Regions from separate parts of the Mesorhizobium sp. WSM4849 genome, predicted to be linked through region 2. Evidence: riboswitches for the same ligand, from Rfam matches in the RefSeq annotation. Region 2 holds a riboswitch; each other region holds the start of a gene.
The links. A riboswitch is a leader RNA that binds a small molecule or an ion and turns the genes downstream of it on or off. The one in region 2 is predicted to bind cobalamin.

Region 1 (5,961 bases), on a different contig from region 2:
TCGACTGAATTTGCAATTCACTGGAGGGAACCCATGGCCGATGTCACGCTAAGGCAAGTGAAGAAATCATACGGCAATCTCAACATTCTCCACGGCATCGACCTCGACATAAAGTCGGGTGAGTTCATCGTCTTCGTCGGCCCTTCGGGTTGCGGCAAGTCGACCTTGCTGCGGTCCATCGCCGGGCTTGAGGAAATCACCTCCGGGGAGCTCAAGATCGCCGGCGAGGTGGTCAACGACGTGCCACCGTCGAAGCGGGGCATCGCCATGGTGTTCCAGTCCTATGCGCTTTATCCGCACATGACGGTCTACGACAACATGGCGTTCTCGATGAAGATCGGCAAGGAGAGCAAGGCCGAGATCGATAAGCGGGTGCGCCAGGCGGCGGAAATCCTGCAGCTGACCAAATATCTCGACCGCTTGCCGAAGGCGATGTCGGGCGGCCAGCGCCAGCGCGTCGCCATCGGCCGCGCCATCGTGCGCAACCCTAAGGTCTTCCTGTTCGACGAGCCGCTGTCGAACCTCGACGCGGCACTGCGGGTTGCCACCCGCATCGAGATCGCCAAGCTCAAGGAGTCGATGCCTGCTACAACGATGATCTACGTCACCCACGACCAGGTCGAGGCGATGACGCTGGCCGACCGCATCGTCGTGCTCAAGGAGGGCCACATCGAGCAGGTCGGCACGCCGATGGAGCTCTACAAGAGACCCGGCAATCTGTTCGTCGCCCAATTCATCGGCTCGCCGGCCATGAACATCCTGCCGGCGACGATCGACAAATCAGGCGACCCGACCATCGTCAGTCATGTCGGCGGGCGCAAGGCGACGGTGCCGATCGCCACGCCGGCGTCAGTGAAGGGTGCTTCGGTCAGCTTCGGCGTGCGGCCGGAGGATCTGATGATCGCCACCGGCGCCGATTATCTTTTCGAGGGAACGGTGGATTATGTCGAGCAGCTCGGCGAGGTCCAGCTCGTCTATGTCGACATCGGCCGCGCCGACCTGCCGCTGGTGACCAAGCTGCCAGGCAATGTCGAAGTCAAGCGCGGCGCTGCGTTGCGGTTGAATGCCGATCCCGGCGACCTGCATATTTTCGACGTCGACGGACATTCCTTCACACTCCACATGGCGGAAGCAAAGGCAGCCTAACTACTGGATCAGGCAGTTTGGCGAAGGCAAAAACAAGAGCGGCGGGCAAGGCCCGCCGCTCTTGTGCATTGCATTCAGGTCGCTGTTAGCGGCCGAACAGGTTCCGGTCGCTGCCCTGCGGGGCGGACTTCTGTACGTCGCCCGAGGAATTGAGCAGCTTGTAAACCGGCGAGCCGGTATTGCTTACCGAAAACGTCTGCGTGTTGTCGACGTTGACGGTCGCCTGCTTGTTGATGTCGGTTCCGCCAACGTTGTCGTTGCGGGCATAGGCGCTGCCGGCAGCAATCAAAAGTGCCGCAGCGGTGAGAACGATCTTCTTCATTTCAGTAATCCTGGATTTTCGTATCCCATCAGCGCGGCGGCCGCGGTCTTTGTGAAAGACAATGCCGCCGCTGCTGTTGGGATCGACATTAGTTGTTGCCGAAGAGGTTACGGTCGCTGCCATTGACGGGCTTCTCGTCAGCCGGAACCGGATTCTGCGCCGAAGCCGAATTCTGAATCGAAGCTGTGTACGAGCCGTTGTCGACCGCAGCGGCCGGCTGGTTGGCGCCGTTCGATCCAAAGTTGTCGCTGCCGGCAAAAGCGCTGCCGGAGACAGCCAGGATGGCGACGGTGGCAAGAATGATCTTCTTCATTTCTAGTACTCCTGAATTTTTCAGATCCCGAGCGGCGGACTGGCCGCTTTGTCTTGTTGTTTGACCATGATCTTTTACGAAAACCGGTTTCCACTTCGGGATCATGGTCTGGGATCAGCTGTTAATTGTTGCCGAAAAGGTTGCGGTCGGCGCCCTGGTCGACGGGCTTTTCAGCGTGAGCCGACTTCTGAATGGAAGCCGTATACGAACTGTCGACCGAGGCGGTCGGCTGATTGGCGCCGTTGGACCCATAATGATCGCTGCCAGCAAAGGCGCTGCCGGTGATGGCCAGAACGGCGACGGCAATAAGAGCAATCTTTTTCATTTTTGGAACTCCAGTATCTTTAGTTTTCCGTCCGTCTAGCGGCGTGTCTTGGGAGGAATTCGCGTCGTCCGGACAGCCCCGATGTGGGAAGGCCATCCGGCAGATTCCAATCACGAAGTTGTTCCGTGTGGACCAAGAATCTACACCTTGAAATTGTACCAGAGGCTTCTCTCGTCATTGCTTTCTGTTTTGTTTTCAAAGATTTAAGTCAAAGAGGCTAATCGACCATTTGACGGATTGCCGGACCTGCGTTCACAGCGTCATGCACGCATTGTCAACAGAAACGAACCGTTCGGTTCGATTTTAGAAGCGGCTTAAAAAGCCGGTGCTGAGTTGTTGTTGAATCGTTAACCATTTCGGCGCCCTGCAATGGTCAATCCGGCACGCTTTCAGAACCGGCAGCGCTCGCAGCAGGCGCAAATTTCACCTTCCTCAAATCCCGGCCCACAGGTTTCGCCGGCAGTGTCGCGCCGCATGGATACGATGTCGCTTTCATGCGGACAGTCAGCCGGCCGTCATGATTAGATCACGCCATCTCAGGTGCCGCTTGGTGACGACGAAGCGGAGAATTGGGAAGCCGGTCAGAACCCGGCGCTGCCCCCGCAACGGTGGTGGAGTTCAAGTCGCAACGGGAGACCACTGGGCCCAAGCCTGGGAAGGTGTCGCGATGGTCCGCAAGGACACTCCAGAGCCCGGAAACCAGCCCGAGATTTCTAGACTCGACTGATCGCGGTGGGCGGTCAAGAGGTGGATAGTGCATGCCCGGCCCTGTCGCCGGCTTGCGGCCGATCCTCCCTCCATCACCACCAGTTCAGTCTTTGGAGCGACATGCGTCCATTTGGACGCACAACGTACGCTCCAAGACTTTGAATTGCGCATCGTGCTTTCCGAAATCGATTCCGATTTCGGGCCGATGCGACGGCTATGAGGACAGGACATGGATGCGCGCAACGACATGCTGAGGCTCTTGCACGGCCGCAGGGAAGGCTACTCGCTCGAGCAGCCCTTCTACACCGATCCCGATTTCTTCAAGCTCGACATGGAGCTGATCTGGTATCGCGACTGGCTGTTCATCGGCCACGATTGCGAGTTGCCGAAGCCGGGCAGCTACATCACCGCGCAGATCGGCGACTATCCGGTCGTGCTGGTCCGCGACCAGCAAGGCAAGATCAACGCCTTCCACAATTCCTGCCGGCATCGCGGCAGCCGCGTCTGCAACGCCGACAAGGGTACGGCGGCGAAGCTCGTCTGCCCCTATCACCAATGGACCTACGAGCTGGACGGCAGGCTCTTGTTCGCGAGGCAGATGGCGGACGGCTTCGACAAGAGCCAGTTCAGCCTGAAGCCGGTGGCTTGCGAAAGCATCAGTGGCTACATCTTCATCTGCCTGGCCAAGGAGCCCGCCGATTTCGCGCCGATGCGCGCCATGATCGAGCCTTACCTCCTGCCGCACCGGCTGCGCGAGGCAAAAATCGCCTTCGAATCGACCATCGTCGAGAAGGGCAACTGGAAGCTCGTCTGGGAGAACAACCGCGAGTGCTACCATTGCGCCGGCAACCATCCGGAACTGTGCAAGACATTCCCGGAAGCGCCGACCGTCACCGGCGTGCAGGGCGCCGACAGCGATCCGGAGATGCTCGCGCACTGGGCGAAATGCGAGGCGGCGGGCCTGCCGAGCAAGTTCCGCATCGATCCGGCCGGGCAGTATCGCGCCACCCGCGCCCCGCTGCTGCGCGATGCCGTTAGCTACACGATGACGGGAAGACGTGCGGTGAAGAAGAACCTCTCCGACGACGTTTCGACCGACGGTATCGGCTCGCTGCTGCTCTATCACTATCCAACGACCTGGAACCATATCCTCGGCGATCATGCGGTCACCTTCCGCGTGCTGCCGATCAGTGCCACGGAAACGGCCGTCACCACCAAATGGCTTGTCCACAAGGACGCGGTCGAAGGCGTCGACTACGACCTCGCCGATCTCACCCATGTCTGGACCGAGACCAACGACCAGGACCGCCGCATCGTTGAGGAAAACGCCTTCGGCATCCTGTCGCCGGCCTATGAGCCCGGCCCCTATTCGGAACTGCATGAGGGCGGCGTCATCCAGTTCGTCGAATGGTACGCCTCCTTCATCGGGCCGCGCCTTGCCGAGGGCGGGCGGCCGGCGTTGCGCAGCGTCGCCTGAGCGAGGCCAAGGGGATGAATACGATGACGGACCTCGGCCTCTACCGCCATCTCGACGAGATGGCGCCCTGGAACGACAGGCTCCAGGTGCTGGAAGTCATCGGCGTCAGTGACGAGGCGCCTGACGTGAAGACCTTCACCTTCCGCTCCGACAACCAGACCTGGTTCCGCTACAGACCGGGGCAGTTCGTGACGCTGGAACTGCCGACCACCGAGGGCCCGTTGATGCGGACCTATACGCTGTCGTCCTCGCCGTCGCGGCCGTTCTCGATCGCGGTGACGGTGAAAGCACAGCCCGGCAGCCTCGGCACACGCTGGATGTTCGACAATCTGAAGCCCGGTGTTCACGTGAAGGCCTATGGGCCGTCGGGCAACTTTTCGCTGCACAGCCATCCCGCGGCCAGATATCTGTTCATTTCGGCCGGCTCCGGCGTGACTCCGATGATGTCGATGCTGCGCTGGCTGAACGATTGCGCGCCCTGGACAGATGTCGGCTTCGTCAACTGCGCGCGAAAGCCCGAGGAGATCATCTTCCGCAAGGAGCTCGAATTGCTCGGCAGCCGCATGCCGGGCCTGACGCTCGGCTTCATGATCGAGGAGCGGTCCAGCCGCGAGGGCTGGTTCGGCCATATGGGCCGGATCGACGCGATACGGCTGCCGCTGCTGGCGCCCGATTTTCGCGAGCGCGAAATTTTCTGCTGCGGCCCCGACCCGTTCATGCGCGCCGTGCGGCAGATGCTGGAGGCGGCCGGCTTCGACATGGCCAACTATCATCAGGAAAGCTTTGCGGCCCCAGGGGTGGAGGAAATACCGGCCCCGTTCGGTTCGCCGGCAGAGGGTGGGCCGGCAGAGGGCGGGGTCGAGATACCTACTGAGGCCGCAACGCCGATCCGCTTTTCGCTTTCGGATGTCGATGCCGACTGCGTTGCCGGCCAGACCGTGCTGCAGACGGCGCGCGCTTCGGGCGTACGAATTCCCGCAGCCTGCGAGTTCGGCCTGTGCGGAACCTGCAAGGTGAAAAAGGTCTCGGGCACAGTCGAGATGAGCCACAATGGCGGCATCCTCGATCACGAGATCGACGACGGCTTCATCCTTGCCTGCTGTTCGAAGCCGCTGACGGCGATCGAGATCGACGCCTAACCGGCGGGGAGCTTAAACCCCGTAACGCTCGGTGCGGATGAGGCTTGCCGGAACGCCGGCATCGATCAGCGCCTGGGCGGCGGCCGACACGAAGGCATTCGAGCCGCAGACAAAGACTAACCTTGGCGGCGCGGGCAGCCGCGCCATCGATTGCTCCATCATCGCGGCATCGACCCGCCGCGAATAGTCCGCCGGGCGCCGGGCCGGCTCGCGAGTCAGCGCCAACACCAGATCGAAGCCGTCCCGGCGATCATGGAAGTCGATCAGTTCGTCGCGAAAGATCACCTCGTCCCAGATCCGTGCGGAAAACACCAACGCCGCGGGCACCGTTGATTTGCGCGCGGCGCGATGGCGGACCATCGCCATCAGCGGAACCACGCCGGACCCGCCGCCGACCAGCAGAAGCGGGCCGCCGTCGCTGTCGGACCAGACGAAGTGGCCGCCGAGCGGTCCGCGCAGCTCGACCTCATCGCCGACCGCAGCGATATCGTGAAAGAAGGGTGAGATCTCGCCATCATCGAGCCTTTCGAT
Region 2 (5,961 bases):
CCTCGGCGGCGGCGATGTCGCGCTTCAGATCCTGCGTCTCCCAGGTGAAACCCTCGCCCATCGTGTGCCAGACGACCCGATCGCCGAAAGCGGCAAAGGCATCCTTCTCGCCGGTATGCCATTTGCCCTTGATGAACTGGACGACGCCGACGCGCTTGCCGTAGCCGAGCATCCTCAGCGCCAACCCGAAAGCAGCGGTGGTCTTGCCTTTGCCGGGCCCGGTGTTGACGATCAGCAGCGCCTTCTCGACCGTCTTTCCGGCGACCTCGGCGTCCTGCACCGCCTTGCGCTTGGCCATCTTGGCGCGGTGACGTTCCTCGTCCCTGTCGTTAATCGGCTTGTCTTCGATGTGTTTGTTATCAGCCATGTCATTTCACCTCGAGCGGCAATCCCGCCACCATCAGCAGCACGGTGCCGGCGACTGCCGCGACCTGCTGGTTGAGCCGGCCGGCGGCATCGCGAAACCGGCGAGCCAGCGCATTGTCGGGCACGATGCCCTGGCCAACCTCGTTGGAAACCACGAACCATGGCCCGCGCGGCCGCGACAGCACATCGGCCAGCCCTCGGCATTCGGCCTCAATGTCGCGTTCGGCCAGCATATGGTTGGTCAGCCACAGCGTCAGGCAATCGACGAGGACAGGCCGGCCGTCAGGCAACGCCTCAATCGCGCCGACGAGATCGAGTGGCGCGTCGATGGTCGTCCAACCCTCGCCGCGCCGCGACCGATGCAGCGCGATACGCTCGCGCATCTCGTCGTCATAGGCTTGCGCCGTAGCGATATAGGCCCACGGCGCCGGACAGGCCGTCACCAGTCTTTCGGCATGCGCGCTCTTGCCGGAGCGCGCACCGCCGATGACCAGGGTCAGCTTGCCGCCGGGAGCAGCGCGATCAGGCAAAGCTGTCGCGCAGGCCGGTCGTGCTGCCGGTCAAGCGGCCGCGCACCACGCCGACGACGGCGCCGAGCACCAGCCAGAACACCAGATTGGTCAGTGTCACCGCCACCACGAACTGGTGGTGCAGGGCTTCCGGGATCGGCGATTCAAAACTGTCGGGCTGCGGCGCGCCGACGATATGCGGCGCCACGATCCACGCCACGGCAAGCAGCGCCAGCGGCAGGGATTTGCGAAAGGCGAGCAGCCCAAGACCGGCCGCTGTCGCTACCACAGTTGCCGTCCACCAGATCTGGCGCTGGGCGAGATCGGCAGCCGGCATAGCCGGCAGTTCGGGAGGCAGGCCAAGGTTCGGAGCCAGCGTGAACACAGCAAAGCCGGCAAGGCCCCAGAACAGGCCCTGACGCCAATTGCCGATGCCGCCGGCGAACTCCGAAGCGGCGACCAGGATCAGCGCAAAGCCGATGCCGGTGACGACGTTGGCAACGACGTTGAAGGCGAAGCGCTCGAAACCGTCGGCCGGCGCCCAGCCTTCGTCTTCCGCAGCCGGAGCGGCCGGTTCGGCGCTACTCATGGCATTGGCGTCCGTGGCGTTCGCGGCCGGCGCCGCGGCGTGGTCATGCGTGTGGCCACCGCCGGCCTGCTCGTAGACTTCCGCCTTGAGAATGAGCGGCACGGTGGCGTAGGCCTGCATGCAGGCGAGAACGACGCCAGCCACAAGCCCTGCGATCGCCGCGATGAACACGACGTTGCGAAACAGTGTCATGATGTCGGCCCCTCGTCAGTGGCAGGGAAACGCCATCGAATGGCGATAGTCGTGGGCGGCATTGTGGACCGCATCGATATGCGAGAAGCCGACAAAGCCCATGACGAAAATGCCGAGAAATGCAGCAAGCGCCAGCTGCACGAAGCGCGACTGCGAGGAGACGGAAGCGACGAGCGAGACGGAAGCGGTATTCATGTCTTGTCCTTTCGCCCTCCACCCGAGGGCATAGAAATCAGTTCTCCTGTCGCCGGCAGGTCTCCTGGCTCGCGGATCAGCGCCCTTCCCCACCTTCCCGAAGAAGCTCTTCCCGAAAGAAACTCTTCAGTGGCATATGGAGAGGACTACCGCACACAGTTGCGGGGGCAGCCACGGCATTGGGCAAAGAATCGCCCTTACCGCATTCCCTCTTGGTTCCAAACGGAACCGACGACGGGTGCGACTATAGGCAGAATCGCCGTGCCCGGCAAACCAAATTCCGCCAGCTACCAGCGCGAATGCGCCGTCTCTGGAACCAGCCGGCCGGCGCCACGAGGCCGGAGTGCTGATGCCCGAGGAATATGGCCCGCATCGCTTCTAATGGGTGCGTCAGCGGCATACGGCGCTTTCACCGACGCCCTGAGCATCAACGGGATTTGGCCCTGTCTTCTTTTGTCTGGGGCAACCATGATAGTCGTCTTGCAGTGCTGAATCAGATTGCGAGACCATGAGCATTTCTACGCCGACCGTTCAGGACCGATCCAAGCGCATCATCGCCATCGACGTCGCCCGCGGCGTCGCTTTGCTTGCCATGGCGAGTTACCATTTCACCTGGGATCTCGAATTCTTTGGCTACACCGATCCCGGCCTGACCGCCTTCGGCTGGTGGAAATTCTACGCGCGCTGCATCGCTTCGACCTTTCTGTTCCTGGTCGGCGTCAGCCTGTTCCTCGCCCATGGCAAACTGATCCGCTGGGACGGCTTCTGGAAACGCTTCGCCATGGTCGCCGGGGCGGCGCTCGCCATATCGGCTGCCACGAGGCTTGCCACGCCGGACAGTTTCATCTTTTTCGGTATCCTGCATGAGATCGCGCTCGCCAGCCTGCTCGGCCTGGCGTTCCTGCGGCTGCCGGCGCTGCTGACGCTGGTTATGGCAGCTTTCGTCATAACCGCGCCGCTCTACCTCAGGTCCGAGACCTTTGACCATCCGGCCCTGTGGTGGGTCGGCCTGTCGGCAACCAACCCGCGCTCCAACGATTATGTCCCGCTGTTGCCATGGTTCGGCGCTGTGCTTGCGGGCATCGCGACGGCAAAACTCGCCTCCGCCTCCGGCCTGCTGACGCGGTTGGCAGGCCTGACGCCCGGCAGCTGGACAAATCCGCTGGTCTTTATCGGCCGGCACAGCCTCGCCTTCTATCTGATCCACCAGCCGGTGCTGATCGGCTCGATCTGGCTTTTTTCGCAAGTCATGCCGGCACCGGTCGAGACCAGGCAGGTCACCTTCCTGAAAGAATGCCAGACTTCGTGCGAGCAATCGCGCGACACGGAGTTCTGCTCCAGCTATTGTGTGTGCATGCTCGATACACTCGAGGGCGAGGCCACGCTTGATCAGCTCTACCGCAACGACCAGGCTGCGGAATGGAAGGCACATCTCGACGAGCTCGCCGGCGCCTGCACTGCCAAAGCCGACAGCACTTTGATGGAGGGAGGAGCACAATGACCGACCATCAACAGAAACCTGGGCAACAGAAACCGGGGCAGCCGAAACCGGGGTTTATACCGTGGCCGCCGCTGATCTATGTCGCGGCCATCGCCGTCAGCATCGCGCTTGGCTTGCTCTATCCGCTGCCATGGATCGGCGGCCTTCTGGGCGACATCCTGTTCGCGGCCGGCTGGGTGGCATTGTTCGGCGTCGTCGCACTCTGGTTCACGGCAATCCGCACCATGATCCGGGCAAAGACGACGCTCCACCCAAACGCCGTGCCGGATCACCTGGTCACATCTGGCCCCTTCGCCGTCAGCCGCAACCCGATATATCTGGCCAACACGCTGCTGATGATCGGCGTCGCCCTTATCTCGGGGATCGTATGGTTCCTGCCGCTGGCGATCATCGCCGCCTTCGCAACGCAGAAGATGGCGATCGAGGGCGAGGAAAGAGTTCTGACGGCGAAATTCGGCAAGAAATACCGGGATTACGCTAAAAAGGTGCGGCGCTGGATTTGAGGCGTGCGGCAAGGTCTTTTTAAGAATTCGCTCTGGCAGAAAACCACACTAGCTGGCCGCCAGAGTAGAATTGTCAAAAAAGGCCGCTCACGTGTTGACGCCGAGCTCCACCAATCGCTCGACGCAGGATTCCTCGGCCTGATCGAGTTCCGCCAGCGTCTCTTCGAGGTCGCGGCGCTTCTGGCGCAGATCCTCGCGCTTTTCCTCGATGCGTTTGATCATCAGGTTGAGCTGACCGACCTCCCCGGGCGGCTCCTTGTACATCTGGATGATTTCGCGGATTTCGTTGATCGAAAAGCCGAGCCTCTTGCCGCGCATGATCTGGCGGATGAGATGCCGGTCCGACGGGCGAAACAGCCGCGTGCGGCCGCGCCGCACCGGCTGCACCAGCCCTTCGTCCTCGTAGAAGCGCAGCGTCCGCGTCGAAACATCGAATTCGCGGGTCAGTTCGGTTATCGAATAATATTCCCGCATCGTCACTCCAAAAGCCCGGATAGCGGCGCGATCGCCCATTATGCGGCGATGCCCTTCATTCACAAAAGGGCTCGTCCCGCACCGGAATCGACCGGTAGCTCTCCATCGAAACCTCGCACGCAACTTACGTAAAAGTCAATTGAAGGGCCTTATCCGGCTCCCGCGCCCAGATGCAGCCACCAGGTGGCAAGGCTAAGGAAGGCGAGGAAACCGATAACGTCGGTAATCATCGTCGTGAAGATTGATGATGAAATCGCCGGATCGGCGCCGAGCCTGTCGAGGAACAGCGGAAGCAGAATGCCACCGAGTGCCGCAGCCAGCATGTTGACGATCATCGCCGCGGCAATGACGAAACCGAGATCGGGATTGTGAAACCAGAAGCCGGCGACCAGCCCGAGGATCGTTGCAATGACCATGCCATTCAGCAGGCCGACCACAACCTCGCGGCGAATGACGCGACCGGCATTGTAGATATCGAGGTCGCGTGTGGCGAGGGCGCGCACGGTCACTGTCATCGTCTGCGTACCGGCGTTGCCGCCCAGCGAGGCGACGATCGGCATCAGTGCGGCAAGTGCGACCATTTCCTCGATCGTTGCACCAAACATACTGATCACCGAGGCCGAGATGAAGGCCGTACCGAGATTGACGAGCAGCCACGGAACGCGCGAGCGCGAAGTCGAAAGAATGCTGTCCGACAGTTCTTCGTCGCCGACACCGCCCATGCGCAGCAGATCCTCCTCGGCCTCCTGCTGGATGACGTCGACCACGTCGTCGATGGTCAGCACGCCGACCAGCCGCTCGTTCTCGTCGACGACGGCGGCGGAGAGAAGGTCGTATTGTTCGAATTCGCGCGCTGCCTCTTCCTGGTCCATCGTGGCCGGAATGGCGTGCCTGGTCTCATGCATGACCTCTTCGACCTTGATCGAGCGCTTAGTGCGCAGGATCTGGTCGAGATCGATGGCGCCGAGCAGCTTGAAGCTCGGATCGATGACGAAAATCTGGCTGAAGCGGTCGGGAAGGTTATTGTCCTCGCGCATATAGTCGATGGTCTGGCCGATCGTCCAGAACGGCGGCACCGCGACGAACTCCGTCTGCATGCGGCGGCCGGCGGTCTCTTCGGGATAGTCGAGCGAGCGGCGCAGCCTGATCCGCTCGGTGAACGGCAGTTGCGACAGGATCTCGTCCTGGTCTTCCTTTTCGAGATCCTCAAGAATGTAGACCGCGTCGTCGGAATCGAGATCCTGCACCCCCTGGGCAATCTGCGCGTTGGGCAGACTGTCGACGATGTCGCGGCGGATCGCCTCGTCGACCTCGGTCAGCGCGGAAAAGTCGAAATCGGCGCCCAACAAGTCGACCAGCGCGCGGCGTTGTTCGGGATGAAGCGCCTCGAGCAGATCGCCGAGTTCCGATTGGTGCAGGTCGTCGACTTCACGCTTCAGCGTCAGCGTGTCGCGATCGGCGATCGCTGCGCCGATCTGGGCCAAGAACGACGACAGAATGGCGCCGTCCTCGCCATAAATGTCGGCATGGCTGCCCTCAGCGGCCCTGGCGCCGGTCGTCTGTTCGTCCTGGCTTTCCACCAGCGCCTCCCGCCATCAGAATTCCGGAAAAGGTGCCTGTCACGTCTAGAAC
Region 3 (5,961 bases), on a different contig from region 2:
GACCGATTTCGTTCGGATATTTGGACTTGGTGAAGGCGTCTAGCAGTTCCATTTTGGAGCGCGACGTCTCGATCGAAATGACGTCCGCGTCCAGTTCAGCGATCGAGTCGATGATCTCATTGAACTCCGAATAGCACATGTGGGTGTGAATTTGGGTCGCGTCCTCTACACCCGTTGAAGCGAGACGGAAGCATTCGACTGCCCAGCCGAGATAATGTTTCCAATCGGACTTCCGCAGGGGCAAGCCTTCGCGAAACGCGGCCTCATCGATCTGGATCACCCTTGCGCCAGCTCTTTCAAGGTCGGCCACTTCATCGCGAATGGCGAGTGCGATCTGGCGGCAGGCCTCGGCGCGGGGTACGTCGTCGCGAACAAAAGACCAGTTAAGAATCGTCACTGGGCCTGTGAGCATGCCCTTCACCGGCTTTTTCGTCAGCGACTGGGCAAATTGCCACCAGAGAACCGTCATCGGATTGGGCCGCGATACGTCGCCGAAGATGATTGGAGGGCGCACCAGCCGGGAGCCGTAACTTTGCACCCAGCCATGCTGGGTGAAGGCGAGGCCGGACAGCTGCTCGCCGAAATGCTGCACCATGTCGTTTCGTTCGAACTCGCCATGTACCAGCACGTCCAGCCCGATCTCCTCCTGCCAGCGGACCGCCGCCTCGGTCTCCTTCTTCAGGAAGGCCTGGTAATCGACATAGCTCAGCCGGCCCTTCGCATGAGCGGAGCGCGCCCTGCGCACATCGGGCGTCTGCGGGAAGGACCCGATCGTCGTCGTCGGGAACGGCGGCAGGCCGAGCGTGTCAGCCTGGACTCTGGAGCGCTTGGCAAATGCGCGCTTTCGTTGCTTCATGGCGCCGTCAATGCTGATAACCCGCCCATGGACGAGCGGATCATGGACCTTTCCAGACATTGCGCGCGCCGCGGCCGCCTCGGCAGAAGCTTTCAGTGCGCCTGCTACGGCCTCCCTGCCTTCGGATAAGGCTCGGGCCAGCACAAGCAGCTCTTCACTCTTCTGGGCGGCGAATGCCAGCCACGAACCGACGTCCACATCGAGCGCGGTCTCCATCCGCAGGTCCATCGGCACATGAAGCATCGAGCAGGAAGGCGCAATCTCGACGCGATCCAGCGGCCAGCCGGCAACGATCGGCTTGATGCGGTCGAGAATGGCAGCCAGGTTCGCGCGCCAGACGTTGCGGCCGTCGATCAAGCCAAGTGAGAGCACCAGATCCTTCGGTGCGAGCCGACCAACCGTCTCCAACTGCTCGGGAGCGCGCACGAGGTCGAGATGTAGGCCCGCCAGGCGCAGCGAAAGCGCGGTCTCCAGATTGTCTCCCAGCGGCCCGAAATAGGTCGCCAGCATAATTTTCAACTTGGGCGCGGCTTTCGACAGCTGGCCGTATGTGAATTCGAAGGCAGCTCGTTCGTTCGGGTTAAGGTCGAGCACAAGCGCCGGCTCATCAATCTGCACCCAGTCGGCCCCCGAGAGCTCCAGCCTCCGCAGGAGTTGCTCGTAGACGGGCAGCAGGCGCGGTAGGAGCGCTATGGGATTGAAGCCCTGGTCGGGAGACTTTGCCAGCTTGAGGAAGGTCACCGGTCCAAGGATGACCGGGCGTGTATGGATGCCGAGCTCTTTTGCCTCCAGAAAGTGATCGACTGGTTTCGTCGACGAGAGGGCGAATGTCTGATCGTCGCCCAGCTCCGGCACGATGTAGTGGTAGTTCGTGTCGAACCATTTGGTCATTTCCATCGCGGTTACGCGCTGCCCTGCATGCCCGTGACTGGCGCGTCCGCAACCCGCGGCATCGCCTTGCGTCCCGCGCGCCATCGCGAAATAGATGTCGAGTGGGACCTCCCCGCCCGTCCAGCCGTAACGAGCTGGCACGGCGCCGACCATTGCTGCGGTGTCGAGCACATGGTCATACAGTGAGAAATCGTTCGACGGGATTTTCGACACGCCGCGGTCGTGCTGCTCGCTCCAGCTGGCGGCACGGAGTGCCTTCGCCGTCGACAGAAGGTTGGCAGCAGAAGATTTTCCGGACCAGTAGCTTTCGAGCGCGAATTTCAGTTCTCGCCGGCGACCGATACGCGGCACGCCAAGCGTTGCTATGGGAACTTGCTGGGAGACAATCATTCCATACCCCGATGGTTGGGGCGGGGACAAGGAAGGCGCTAGCAGGCCGGCATGAACGCCGAGCTGCCGCGGCCACCAGACACCCCGCCCGTGGACGTTGTTCACCGTGGCAGGTCTCCTGGCTCGCGGGTCACAGCCTCTGCCCGTCTTCCCGGGGCAGTTCGCCCCAGTGACATTGGTGGGTTGGCTCGCCGCTTACAGTTGCGGGGGCAGCGCCGGATTGCACCGGCTTCCCTCTTAGCTCCGCTACGGCAACGCCTTGCGGAGAACCACGACACGCAGACAATCGCAGCAGCCCGCTTTGTTGTCAATGCGGTATAAAGAAATGTTTATATGTTTATGTGAACCGTTCACCTGCGGCGTGTTTCCAAAGTAGCAGGTCGCGGTAGAGCTGAGCCATTTGCGCCACTCGCCGGTCTGCGCAGGCTGTGCTTGGCCGCTCGGGCAATCTGCCAGTCTACGATCCCGGCTCAAAACGACTTTCGTCAAAAAGGGCGTGTTGGCCATCATGATCGGCCGGCAGTACTGGCCCGAAGTGCGACAACGTCCCTAAGCCTCAACAATCAGAAATTCGGAGAAAAACCGCCGTCCTTCACGCAGGCACGCGACAGTCGATTTACCCGCGCCTGTCTGGACAGCCTGCACAACGGCAAGGTGGGCAGCACCTCGCGGAAATGCTGCCCTACAACAGCCCCGCCTGCTTGGCCTCGCGGCGCAAATTCTGCCGCGGCCTGGGGCCGATCTGCTGGATCACCAATCCGGCCGCCAGTGAGCCAAGGTCGCCGCAGGTCTGCAGGTCGCGGCCCTGCGTGTAGCCATGCAGGAAGCCGGCGGCATAGAGATCGCCGGCACCCGTGGTGTCGACCAGTTCCTTGATGGCGGTCGCCTTGATCACCACCGTTTCGCCGCCGCGCACGATCACCGAACCTTTTTCAGAGCGGGTCACGGCGGCGACCCTGCAATCCTTGCGGATCTGCGCCAGCGCCTCGTCGAACGACGATGTCTGGTAGAGCGACTTGATCTCGTGGTTGTTGGCAAAGACGATGTCGACCATGCCCGAACGCATCAGGTCGAGGAATTCGTCGCGGTAGCGGTCGACGCAGAACGAATCCGACAATGTCATGGAGACTTCGCGGCCTGCCGCGTGCGCCAGCTTCGCCGTCTGCCGGATCGCTTCCTTGGCGCGCGGCGGGTCCCACAGATAGCCTTCGAAATAGGTGACCGCCGCACCCGAAGCCTTGTCTGCTTCGACGTCCTCCGGCCCGAGCTCGATGCAGGCGCCGAGATAGGTGTTCATCGAGCGCTCGCCATCGGGCGTGACGAAGATCATCGAGCGCGCCGTCGGCGGCTCGCCGTTGAGCGGCTTGGTGTCGAAAGCAACGCCCTGCGCATGGATGTCATGGGCATAGATTTCGCCGAGCGGGTCGTTCGAGACCTTGCCGAAGAAGGCGGCGCGACCGCCGAAGGAGGCGACGCCCGCCGCCGTGTTGCCGGCGCTGCCGCCGGAGGCTTCGATCGCCGGGCCCATGCGGCTGTAGAGCAGTTCGGCGCGCTGTGTGTCGATGAGGTTCATCGCACCCTTGATGATGCCGTTGGTCTCGAGGAATGCCTCGTCGCACTGGGCAATGATGTCGACAATGGCATTGCCGATGCAAAGCACGTCATATTTCGACATCAGTGTCTCCGCCAAAAACCCGAGCCGGCTTCTCGCCACGCCGGGGCCGGCGTGTTTTTGGCGAGTGTGGAATGGATCGCCCTATGCCGACGCATCCAATACCGGCGCATCACGCAGCTGCCGGTCCTGCCTCACGCAACAGGTCGTCAGCTCTGTCCGTCTTTTCCCAGGTGAACTCCGGCTCTTCGCGGCCGAAGTGTCCGTATGTCGCGGTCTTGCGGTAAATCGGCCGTAAGAGATCAAGCGCCTTGATGATGCCTTTCGGCCGGAGATCGAAAAGCTCAAGGACGGCGCGCTCGATCCTTTTTTCATCAATCTTTGCGGTTCCGAATGTATTGACGAGGATAGAGACCGGCGCGGCCACACCGATCGCGTAAGCAAGCTGAACCTCGCACACCTGCGCCAGTCCGCTGGCAACGACGTTTTTTGCAACGTACCGCGCCGCATAGGCGGCCGACCGATCAACCTTGGACGGGTCCTTGCCCGAAAAGGCACCGCCGCCGTGACGCCCCATACCGCCGTAGGAATCGACGATGATCTTGCGGCCGGTGAGCCCGCAGTCGCCGCGCGGCCCACCGACCACGAACCGGCCTGTTGGATTGACCAGGAACCTTATCCCGGTAGTATCCAAGTCGTGGGGCAAGACCGGCCTTATGATCTCCTCAATGACGCCTTCGCGGACCGTGGCTTGTGAGACCTCTTCGTCATGCTGCGTCGACAGGACTATGGTATCGAGCGCTATCGGGCGCAAACCCTCATAACGGACGGACACTTGAGATTTAACGTCCGGGCGAAGCCAGCCAAGGCGTCCGGTTTGGCGCACCTCCGCCTGTTTTTTTGTCAATTCGTGAGCGAGTTGGATTGGCAACGGCATCAATGTTTCGGTCTCGTTGCACGCGTACCCGAACATGAGGCCCTGATCCCCCGCTCCCTGCTCGAGATCCTGCCCTCGTCCCTCGTCGACGCCCTGGCTGATGTCAGGCGACTGCTCGGTCAAGGCCAAGATCAGGGCGCAACGCCGGCCGTCAAAGCCGATCGCATCGTCGTCATATCCAATGTCCAAAATGATATCGCGGGCAACTTGGCTGTAGTCGATATGCGCGTGACTGGTGATCTCGCCAGCCAGAACGACCATCCCTGACTTCACCAACGCTTCACAAGCGACACGAGCCTTGGGATCCTTACGAAGGATCGCATCGAGCACGCCATCTGAGATATTGTCGGCCATCTTGTCGGGATGTCCGGCGCCGACGGATTCGGAAGAAAACACGAATTGTCTGGGCATGAAATGTCCTCGCTTCAAACGTTGGAATTGATGTGACAGTTGATCCGGCCGTCTTACCTGTCGGAGATGCCCGGCACGTCGAACGCAGCGCAGAAGTCGGCAACGTCTCTGCGCACGCGGGCATGGACGTCCGAATCATCGGGCTGGCGGCAAACCAGGTCGATGAAAGCGGCAATCTGCAGCATTTCCGCCTCGCGCATGCCCACAGACGTCACTGCTGGCGTGCCTAACCGAATGCCGCTGGTGAGCGCGGGATGGCGCCGGTCCCCCGGCACCATGTTGAAATTCGTAATGATACCTGCTTGCGACAGACGCTCGGCATAGGCTTTCCCAGACAGCGGCCGGTCCCTAAGATCAAGGATCAGCATGTGATTGTCAGTGCCCCCCGTGACGAGTTCATAACCTCGCTCCAGAAGGGCCTGGGCCAGAGCCTTGGCGTTGTTGACGATCTGCTGACCGTACACACGGAAGGATGCATTCCCTGCTTCGTGCAGAGCGACAGCTAGCGCGGCAATCGTATTCATGTGCGGTCCGCCCTGGAGGAGAGGGAACACGGCACGGTCTATGCGTTTGGCCAGATTGTGTTTGCTCTTGGAATGGTAGAGCGCCTGATAGCGGTCTTCATTCCTTGACAAGATGAAGCCACCGCGGGGGCCGCGGATCGATTTGTGAGAGGTGCTGGTGACAACATCGCAATGGCCAACGGGATTCGGATGCGCTCCTGCGACAATGAGACCGCTGATGTGGGCGATGTCGGCTACCAGATAGGAGTTCACCTCCGAAGCAATGTCGGCCATTGCCTCATAGTCAAAGATGCGCGGATAAGCAGTTCCGCCGACCCAAATGAGCTTCGGTCGTTCGCGT

Region 1: it holds a riboswitch for cobalamin, as region 2 does, so the genes downstream of both, AC0L3L_RS08510 (aromatic ring-hydroxylating oxygenase subunit alpha) here and AC0L3L_RS05005 (CbtB domain-containing protein) in region 2, are expected to answer to the same signal.
Region 3: it holds a riboswitch for cobalamin, as region 2 does, so the genes downstream of both, metE (5-methyltetrahydropteroyltriglutamate--homocysteine S-methyltransferase) here and AC0L3L_RS05005 (CbtB domain-containing protein) in region 2, are expected to answer to the same signal.

What each region holds. Positions count from the first base shown of each region.
Region 1 is NZ_JBVVPW010000006.1:152,367-158,327, forward strand. Features, by position in the region: gene bglA (beta-galactosidase BglA) at 1-8, shown strand, start outside; gene AC0L3L_RS08490 (ABC transporter ATP-binding protein) at 34-1,146, shown strand; gene AC0L3L_RS08495 (DUF680 domain-containing protein) at 1,232-1,468, opposite strand; gene AC0L3L_RS08500 (DUF680 domain-containing protein) at 1,557-1,781, opposite strand; gene AC0L3L_RS08505 (DUF680 domain-containing protein) at 1,903-2,106, opposite strand; cobalamin riboswitch at 2,628-2,828, shown strand; gene AC0L3L_RS08510 (aromatic ring-hydroxylating oxygenase subunit alpha) at 3,044-4,291, shown strand; gene AC0L3L_RS08515 (FAD-binding oxidoreductase) at 4,315-5,430, shown strand; gene AC0L3L_RS08520 (FAD-binding oxidoreductase) at 5,443-5,961, opposite strand, start outside.
Region 2 is NZ_JBVVPW010000003.1:319,505-325,465, reverse strand. Features, by position in the region: gene cobO (cob(I)yrinic acid a,c-diamide adenosyltransferase) at 1-367, opposite strand, end outside; gene cobU (bifunctional adenosylcobinamide kinase/adenosylcobinamide-phosphate guanylyltransferase) at 369-866, opposite strand; gene AC0L3L_RS05010 (CbtA family protein) at 889-1,656, opposite strand; gene AC0L3L_RS05005 (CbtB domain-containing protein) at 1,672-1,851, opposite strand; cobalamin riboswitch at 1,889-2,099, opposite strand; gene AC0L3L_RS05000 (acetyltransferase domain-containing protein) at 2,360-3,352, shown strand; gene AC0L3L_RS04995 (methyltransferase family protein) at 3,349-3,855, shown strand; gene AC0L3L_RS04990 (MerR family transcriptional regulator) at 3,943-4,329, opposite strand; gene mgtE (magnesium transporter) at 4,479-5,909, opposite strand.
Region 3 is NZ_JBVVPW010000025.1:26,408-32,368, forward strand. Features, by position in the region: gene metE (5-methyltetrahydropteroyltriglutamate--homocysteine S-methyltransferase) at 1-2,113, opposite strand, end outside; cobalamin riboswitch at 2,229-2,426, opposite strand; gene AC0L3L_RS25215 (adenosine kinase) at 2,820-3,812, opposite strand; gene metK (methionine adenosyltransferase) at 3,922-5,097, opposite strand; gene AC0L3L_RS25225 (serine hydroxymethyltransferase) at 5,151-5,961, opposite strand, start outside.